Regions from separate parts of the Kitasatospora sp. MMS16-BH015 genome, predicted to be linked through region 1. Evidence: riboswitches for the same ligand, from Rfam matches in the RefSeq annotation. Region 1 holds a riboswitch; the other holds the start of a gene.
What was found. Region 1 has a riboswitch for cobalamin ahead of CFP65_RS24655 (ribonucleoside-diphosphate reductase subunit alpha). Riboswitches for the same ligand answer to the same signal wherever they lie in the genome.

Region 1 (4,254 bases):
GCGGCGAGTCCTTCCTCGACGTGGCCCTGCGCATCCGCAGCTGCCTGCGCGACATCTGCGAGGAGGAGGCCGGCCGGCCCGTCCTGCTCGTCTCGCACGACTGCCCGGTCCTGATGCTCCGCTACGTCCTCGACCGCCTCACCGAGCCCGAACTCCTCGCCCTCCTCCCGGTCGGCAACTGCTCCACCGCCCTCTGGCGCTCCGACGGCACCGCCCTGCGCCCCGAGCAGTGGAACTCGGTGAGCCACCTCTAGGAGGCCGTCCCGAAGGTGCGGCGGTAGGTCTGGGGGGTGGTGCCGAGCCAGCGGGTGAAGTGGTGACGCAGGGTGGCGGCGTTGCCGAAGCCGGAGTGAGCGGCGACGGTGTCCACCGGTTCGGTGGTGGATTCGAGCAGGCGCTGGGCGTGCAGCAGGCGCTGGTTGGTGAGCCAGCGGTGCGGGGTGGTGCCGGTCTCCTGCTGGAAGCGGCGTGCGAAGGTGCGCGGGGACATGTGGGCCCGGGCGGCCAGCTGGTCGACCGTCAGCTCCTGGTCCAGGTGGTGGCGCAGCCACTCCAGCAGGGGCGCCAGCGAATCCGCCGAGCACTCCGGCAGCGGCCGGGCCACGTACTGGGCCTGGCCGCCCTCCCGGTGCGGGGCCACCACCATCCGCCGGGCGATCCCCCGGGCCACCTCGGCCCCCTGGAGCTTGCGCACCAGGTGCAGGCAGGCGTCGATCCCGGCCGCCGTGCCGGCCGAGGTGATCACCGGGTCCTCGTCCACGTAGAGCACGTCCGGCTCGACCGTGGTGTGCGGGAAGCGCTCGGCCATCCGGTCGGCGTGCCGCCAGTGCGTGGTGCTGCGGCGGCCGTCCAGCAGCCCGGCGGCGCCCAGCAGGTAGGAGCCGTTGCAGATCGAGAGCACCCGCGAGCCGCGGCCCACCACCGCCCGCAGGGCGGCCAGCAGCGGCTCGGGGTACTCCTCCCGGACACCGGTGGCGGCCGCGATCACCAGATCGGCCTCGGCCAGCCGCTCGACCCCGTACGGCACGTCCACCGTGAAGCCGGCGTGGGTGGGCAGCGGCCCGGGCCGGTCGGAGGCCAGCGCGAAGTCGTAGACCGGCTGGCCGTCGTCACTCCGATCGAGGCCGAACACCTCGCAGGCCACGCCGAGTTCGAAGGGGTGGACGGGTGCCAGCACCACGGCCACGACGTTCTGCAGACGGGGGTTCAGCTGTGCTGCCATGCCGACCAGCCTGGCACTGGCAGGATTTCGATGCAAGTGGTCGTTTCTGCCACTCGTCCGAGCCGCCGCCCGCGAGGAGCCTGGAGGCATGACCTCGATCACGCAGCTGCTCCCCCTGTTCGGCACGGTCGGCGGCTTCGGCCTGCTCGGCACCCTGGTCGGCCGCGACGTCGACCGGCTGGCCCGCACCGGCCGGGACAACCGGCACCGCCCGACGGGCTACCCGACGAGCCAGCCGGCCGATCAGACGACGGCCCGGGCCGGATCGAACACGCCTTCGGGCACAATGGTCCGATGCAGATCACCGTTCGCCACGCCCGCGAGGAAGACCTCGAGGGCGCCGGAGCCGTCACCGTCGAGGCCTTCGTCGGCGGCGGTCACACCGAGCCCGACAGCCCGTACCTCGCCCTCCTCGGCGACGCCCGCCGCCGCTTCGCGGAGGCCGAGCTCCTCGTCGCCGTCGACGACGCCGATCGGGTGCTCGGCTGTGTGACCTTCGCCTCGGGCGGCACCGAGTGGGCCGACATCGCGGAGCCGCACGAGGGCGAGATCCGGATGCTCGCGGTGGGCGCGGCGGCCCAGGGCCGGGGCGTCGGCGAGGCCCTGGTGCGGGCCGCGATGGCCCGTTCGCGGGAGCTCGGGCTGACCGCGATGGCCTTCTCCACCCGGCCCGCGATGACCACCGCACACCGGCTCTACGAACGGCTCGGCTTCCGCCGGACCCCCGAGCGGGACTGGGCGCCGCGGCCCGGGATCGACCTGCTCACCTATGGTCTGACCTTCGAGGATCAGCTGATCTGACGGGCTGTACGGTGGCTCCCCGCTACCACCTGACCACGACACGCGGCACTACATCTGGGGTCGCATCCGACCCCGGCCACAACATGTATGCTCACTCTCGCTGTCGAAGCAGGGGAACCCGGTGCGACTCCGGGACTGCCCCGCAGCGGTGAGCGGCATCCCCGAAAGGGCGGGGCCGCAAGTCCGATGACCTGCCGACGGTGTGCACACGGCTTCCCCGCAGGCGCCTTGCAGCACTGAGTCACGTCCGGGCCTCGCGGGCGGGCCGGGGGGTCTGAAACGCGCGCGCTCGCAAGGGTGCGCCGCGCCGCGTTCCCCTGCGCCCTGATGGTCCTGGACGAATACGTCGTTCCGCCGCCGCCAGGAGAGCGCCTTGACCATCGCAGCAGTTGCCCTGCCGTCCCAGGGTTCCGCCGATCACGACCAGACCGACCCCGGTGCTGCGCTCCTGCGGCTGCTGACCGACCGCAGCGCCGACCTCCCCCAGGTCGACCCCGGCCACGTCGCCGCCGCCGCCCTGCGCGGCCGCCACGCCGGCTCCGACTTCGCGGAGCTGCGCGGGCTGGCCGTCGAGGCCGCCGCCTCGATGATCGCCGAGGACCCGCAGTACTCGAAGCTGGCCGCTCGCCTGCTCGCCCTGGAGATCGCCGACGAGGCCGTCGGCCAGGGTGCGGTCTCCTTCTCCGCCTCGATCGGCGTCGGCCACGCCGAGGGCCTGATCGGCGACACCACCGCCGAGTTCGTCGCCAAGCACGCCGACAGCCTGGACGAGCTGATCGACCAGCGGGGCGACGACCGCTTCGAGTACTTCGGCCTGCGCACCGTGCAGTCCCGCTACCTGCTGCGCCACCCGATCACCCGCAAGGTGATCGAGACCCCGCAGCACTTCCTGCTCCGCGTCGCCTCGGGCCTGGCCGTCGGCGACAGCGCCGAGTCGGTCCGCGAGGTGGCCGAGCTGTACGCGCTGATGAGCGCGCTCTCCTACCTGCCCTCCTCGCCGACCCTGTTCAACTCCGGCACCAAGCACCCGCAGATGTCGAGCTGCTACCTGCTCGACTCACCGCTGGACAACCTGGACTCGATCTACTCGCGCTACGCGCAGATCGCCCGTCTCTCCAAGCACGCCGGCGGCATCGGCCTCTCCTACAGCCGCATCCGCTCGCGCGGCTCGCTGATCCGCGGCACCAACGGCAAGTCCAACGGCATCGTGCCGTTCCTGCGCACCCTCGACTCCTCCGTCGCCGCCGTCAACCAGGGCGGCCGCCGCAAGGGCGCGGCCTGCGTCTACCTGGAGACCTGGCACGCGGACATCGAGGAGTTCCTGGAGCTGCGCGACAACACCGGCGAGGAGGCGCGGCGCACCCACAACCTGAACCTCGCCCACTGGATCCCGGACGAGTTCATGCGCCGCGTGAACGCCAACTCCGACTGGTCGCTCTTCTCCCCGGCCGACGTGCCCGAGCTGGTCGACCTCTGGGGCGAGGAGTTCGACGCCGCGTACCTGAAGGCCGAGGCGGCCGGCCTGGCCGTCCGCACCATCCCGGCGCAGACCCTGTACGCCCGGATGATGCGCACCCTCGCGCAGACCGGCAACGGCTGGATGACCTTCAAGGACGCCTCCAACCGCGCCGCCAACCAGACCGCACTGCCGGGCCGCACCGTGCACTCCTCGAACCTGTGCACCGAGATCCTCGAGGTCACCGACGACTCCGAGACGGCCGTCTGCAACCTCGGCTCGGTCAACCTCGGCGCCCACGTCGCCCCCGGCGCGACCGCGACGGACCTGCTGTCCGCCATGGACTGGGAGCGCCTGGACGCCACCGTCCGCACCGCCGTGACCTTCCTCGACCGCGTGGTGGACATCAACTTCTACCCGACCCCCGAGGCCGGCGCGTCCAACTCGCGCTGGCGCCCGGTGGGCCTGGGCGTGATGGGCCTGCAGGACGTCTTCTTCAAGCTCCGCCTGGACTTCGACTCCGCCGAGGCCAAGCAGCTCTCCACCCTGATCGCCGAGCGCATCATGCTGACCGCCTACGAGCGCTCCAGCGAGCTCGCCGAGCAGTTCGGGCAGCACCCGGCCTACGCCGAGACCCGCGCCGCCCAGGGCCAGCTGCACATCGACCACTTCGAGGCCGCCCCGCAGTGGACCGAGCGCTGGGACGCCCTGCGCGCCCGGATCGCCACCACCGGCCTGCGCAACTCGCTCCTGCTCGCCATCGCGCCCACCGCCA
Region 2 (4,254 bases), 5.1 Mb from region 1:
ACCACTTCGTTGACCAGCGCCGTCCGGCGGGCCTGCCAGGCCGAGAGCCGGGCGACCGCCTCGGGGGTGGCGTGCAGCAGGGCGGCCCGCCGGTCCGCCGGGTCGGTCTCCCGGCGCAGCAGGCCGAGCCCGATCAGCTGGTTGACCAGGGTGGAGACCGAGTTACCCGCCAGGCAGAGCTCCCGCGCGGCCTCCGACACCCGCAGCCCCGGCGTATCGATCACCAACCGCAGCAGCTCCACCTGCGCACCGCGCAGCCTCGGCTCGGTCAGCCGCTCCCGCAGCCTGCGCCGCACCAGCCGCTGGATCCCCACCAGCAGCCCGGCCAGTTCCCCGCCGAGCGCCCCCTCGGGCGCCCCGAGCCCTTTTGTCGTCACACTGTCATATTAGCTCTCACTGAGAGGCATCTGGCTAGACCGAGAACAAGGAAAGACAGCCCGATCCGTGGCTCAGGTGGACTCGGTCGCGCCGAGCAGGAGATCACCCAGGCAGCAGGCCGGCCCGGGCACCGCGTGGTCGGGGCGTGGGCCAGACGCGCGCCGGGTGCGGTCGAGTTCGGCGCCGGCCAGGACTGCGGCGTGGACCGCGCGGGCCAGGCGGGCACCCCAGGTGGAGCGGGGTCCGCCAAAGAGATCGGGGGTGAGGCCGGGGGCAGGGGTGCGGACGGCGATGCAGACGGCGTCGGACGGGGTGCCCGAGCAGTCGTAGCCGGCGTCGAGCAGCGCCTGCACCTTGGCCTCGGTCGCGGTGGCCAGCAGGTTGACCAGCCCGGCGTCGCCGACCGGGGCCGGTACGACGGCGAGGATGTTGATGGTGCCCGGTACGTAGCGGCGGCCGGGGAGCGCCACGGCGGCAGGGCCCGCATCCGGGGCCGACGGCGCGAACGAGGCCGACGCCGGGGCAGCGGCGGCGGCCCAGGTGGGGACGCCGATGCCGGTGGTCACCACGGCGGTCACGTCGGTGTCCTCGGCCCAGGTGGCGTCGTCGACCTGGGCCGCCGTCATGAGGCCGACACCCGGGCCGGTCAGGCCCTCGGCGGCGGCGAGTTCGGCCAGGTGCTGCGCCGGGTCCATCCGTGCATAGCCGGGCCGGACTTGGGCGTTGAGCACCCAGCCGCGTTCGCCGAGACCGCCGCCGAGCACCGCACTGCTCACCATCCGCCAGCCGGGGCCGGCCCGCCAGACCAGGTGGTGACGGCAGGCGCCGTCCTCCATCCGAGCACCCCGCGCCACCCTCGGCCGCACCTTCGCCCCGCCCAACTCTCACTCCCGTCACGACGAGCCCCCGACGGCCCGCCGGGCGAGCCTAACCCGGCCCGAGCAGACCGATGATCACAGCAGTGGACCGTCACCACCGACCCCACCGAAGCACCATCACCGACCGCGCCGCATCACCACGAGCTGCCGCGCCACACCACCACGACCTGCCGCACGGCCGCCCACGCGGCCGACCCATTCGCCGCGCCGGACCACCACGGCCTCAACCCCGTGTTAGTGTCGCGCTGCCGGACACCTGCAGAATCGTGCAGGTGTCCGACAGCGTGTCAGGCAGCGAAGCCGGTGACGCCCAGCACGAACGGGCCACTCCGGCGCTGTCCCGCAACTGTGAGGCCCCGCCCGGGGCCGAGCCAGGTCGCCTCCTGCCGCGCTCCGACATCGACCCTCGCAGGAAGGGGCGATCCGTCCCAGCCGGTCTGCCTTCGGTGCTGCCGTCCGGCGGATCGACCGCTTCCCGACCGCACAGGAGGAAGCGGCGCATGACGCCCCACCCCGACCAGCTCCGGCCGCGCTCGCCGCTCGCCCGCACCCTCGCCACCGCGACGGCGCTCCTGGCGGCCACCGCCCTGCTGACCGGCTGCGGAAGTTCGGGGGGCTCCGGCAGCTCCGGGAGCGCGGGCGGCAGCGGCTCTCCCTCGGCCGCCGCCGCGTCCTTCCCGGCCACCGTGACCGCCGCCAACGGCGCCGTGACCCTCAAGAGCCAGCCGCAGCACATCGTCTCGCTCTCCCCCACGGCCACCGAGGACCTCTACGCGGTGGGCGCCGGCAAGCAGGTCGTCGCGGTCGACTCCTCCTCCAACTACCCGACCGGCGTACCGACTTCGACGCTCAGCGGGCTCACCCCGAACATCGAGGCCATCGTCGTCTACCACCCCGACCTGGTGATCGCCTCGCAGGACACCAACGGGCTGGTGGCCGGCCTCACCAAGCTCGGCGTGCCCGTCATGATCGAGCCGGCCGCCGCCAAGCTGGACGACGCGTACCAGCAGATCGAGCGGATCGGCCAGGCCACCGGGCACAGCGCCGAGGCGAGCAAGACGGTCACCGACATGAAGACGAAGATCGCCGACACGGTGAAGCAGGCCGGCAGCGGCCACACCGACCAGAGCTACTTCTGGGAGGTCAGCGCCAACCCCTACTACTCGGCCACCTCTACCACCTTCGTCGGCCAGGTCGCCTCGCTGTTCGGCCTGAAGAACATCGCCGACGCCGCCGCCAAGACCGCCGACGGCGGCTACCCGCAGCTGGCGCAGGAGTACATCGTCTCGGCCCAGCCGCAGCTGATCTTCCTGACCGACAGCGGCGCGGCCAGCGGCGGCCAGACCGCCCAGGTGGTCGCGGCCCGGCCCGGCTGGAACACCGTGCCCGCCGTGAAGAACAACCGGATCGTCGCCCTGAACGAGGACATCGCCTCGCGCTGGGGGCCGCGCCTGCCCGAGCTGGTCACCGCCATCGCGCAGGCCGTCCAGAAGGCCCCGGCCCAGTGACCGAGGGCGAGCTGACGGCGTGACCGCCGAGGGGGACGAGCCGGCCCAGGCCCCGAGCGGCCCGGCGACCGCGGCAGCGACGACCGCAGAAGCAACAAGCGACATCGGCGCCGGCCGCCCCGCCCGCACCCTGCGGGCCTACGGCCTCGCGGTGGCCTTCCTGGTCGCGGCGGTGCTGGTCGGCGCGATGGCCGGGGCGGCGAACCTCAACCCGTTCGCCACGGCCGCCGCGCTGCTCGACCGGCTGCCGCTGGTGCACCTGGGCTCGGGGCTGGACCAGCTCGACCAGGCCGTGCTGTTCCAGATCCGGCTGCCCCGGGTGGTGCTCGGGGCACTGGTCGGCGGGGCCCTCGCGCTGGCCGGGGCCGGGTACCAGGGGGTGTTCCGCAACCCGCTGGTCGACTCCTCGCTGCTCGGCTCCTCCGCCGGGGCCGGCCTCGGCGCCACCATCGCGATCGTCTCGCTGGGCGGCTCCTCGCCGCAGGCGGTACCGATCGCGGCCTTCGTCGGCTCGCTCACCGGCGTGGCCTTCGCCTACCTGGCGGGGGCGGCGAGCGGCACCGGCACGGCCACCCTGCTGCTGGCCGGGCTCGCGGTCTCGATGTTCCTGACCGCCGTCCAGACCTACGTGCTGCAACGCTCCACCGAGTCGATCCAGCAGGTGTACACCTGGCTGCTCGGGTCGCTCTCCACCTCCTCCTGGGACCGCGCCTGGCAGATGCTGCCCTACCTGGCGGTGGCCGGCACGGTCGTGCTGCTGCACGGGCGCCACCTCGACGTGCTCTCGGTCGGCGACGAGGAGGCCCGCTCGCTGGGCCTGCACCCCGGGCGGATCCGGCTGACCGTGGTCACCGCCTGCGCGCTGGCCGCCGCGAGCGCGGTGGCGGTCAGCGGCCTGATCGGCTTCGTCGGGATCATCGTCCCGCACGCGGTACGCCGCCTGGCCGGCTCCTCCTACCGCCACGTGCTGCCGCTCTCCCTCCTGGTCGGCGCGGCCTTCCTGGTGCTCGCCGACACGCTGGCCCGCACCGTGGTCGCCCCGGCCGAACTGCCCATCGGCGTGGTCACGGCCCTGATCGGCTCCCCGCTCTTCGTCTGGATCCTCCGCTCCACCAGGGCGGTGCGGACGTGACGGCAGGCGGTACGGACGTGAGCGGACAGCACGCGGCCGACGGCCTCTCGGCGGTCGGCGTCGAGGTGGACCTGGACCGTACCCCGGTGGTGCACGGGGTGGACTGCGCCGTCGAGCGCGGCGGCTGGCTGGCCCTGATCGGGCCGAACGGGGCCGGCAAGTCCACCCTGCTGCGGGCCGTCGCAGGGCTGCTCCCGCACCGCGGCACGGTGCGGGTGCACGGCACCGAGGTCTCCCGCCTCCGGCCGCGCGAGCGGGCCCGGCTGATCGGGTACGTGCCGCAGGACCCGGTGCTGCCACCGGACATGACCGTGCGGGACTACGTGCTGCTCGGCCGCACCCCGCACCTCGGCTACCT

Region 2: linked by a shared signal. The riboswitch ahead of CFP65_RS02635 (ABC transporter substrate-binding protein) and the one ahead of CFP65_RS24655 (ribonucleoside-diphosphate reductase subunit alpha) in region 1 are both predicted to bind cobalamin.

The regions. Positions count from the first base shown of each region.
Region 1 covers NZ_CP025394.1:5,698,628-5,702,881, reverse strand. Annotated here, with positions in the region: gene CFP65_RS24670 (histidine phosphatase family protein) at 1-254, shown strand, start outside; gene CFP65_RS24665 (helix-turn-helix domain-containing protein) at 251-1,222, opposite strand; gene CFP65_RS24660 (GNAT family N-acetyltransferase) at 1,517-2,023, shown strand; cobalamin riboswitch at 2,080-2,237, shown strand; gene CFP65_RS24655 (ribonucleoside-diphosphate reductase subunit alpha) at 2,397-4,254, shown strand, end outside.
Region 2 covers NZ_CP025394.1:587,854-592,107, forward strand. Annotated here, with positions in the region: gene CFP65_RS02625 (MarR family winged helix-turn-helix transcriptional regulator) at 1-377, opposite strand, end outside; gene CFP65_RS02630 (adenosylcobinamide amidohydrolase) at 450-1,214, opposite strand; cobalamin riboswitch at 1,510-1,655, shown strand; gene CFP65_RS02635 (ABC transporter substrate-binding protein) at 1,757-2,764, shown strand; gene CFP65_RS02640 (iron ABC transporter permease) at 2,784-3,896, shown strand; gene CFP65_RS02645 (ABC transporter ATP-binding protein) at 3,914-4,254, shown strand, end outside.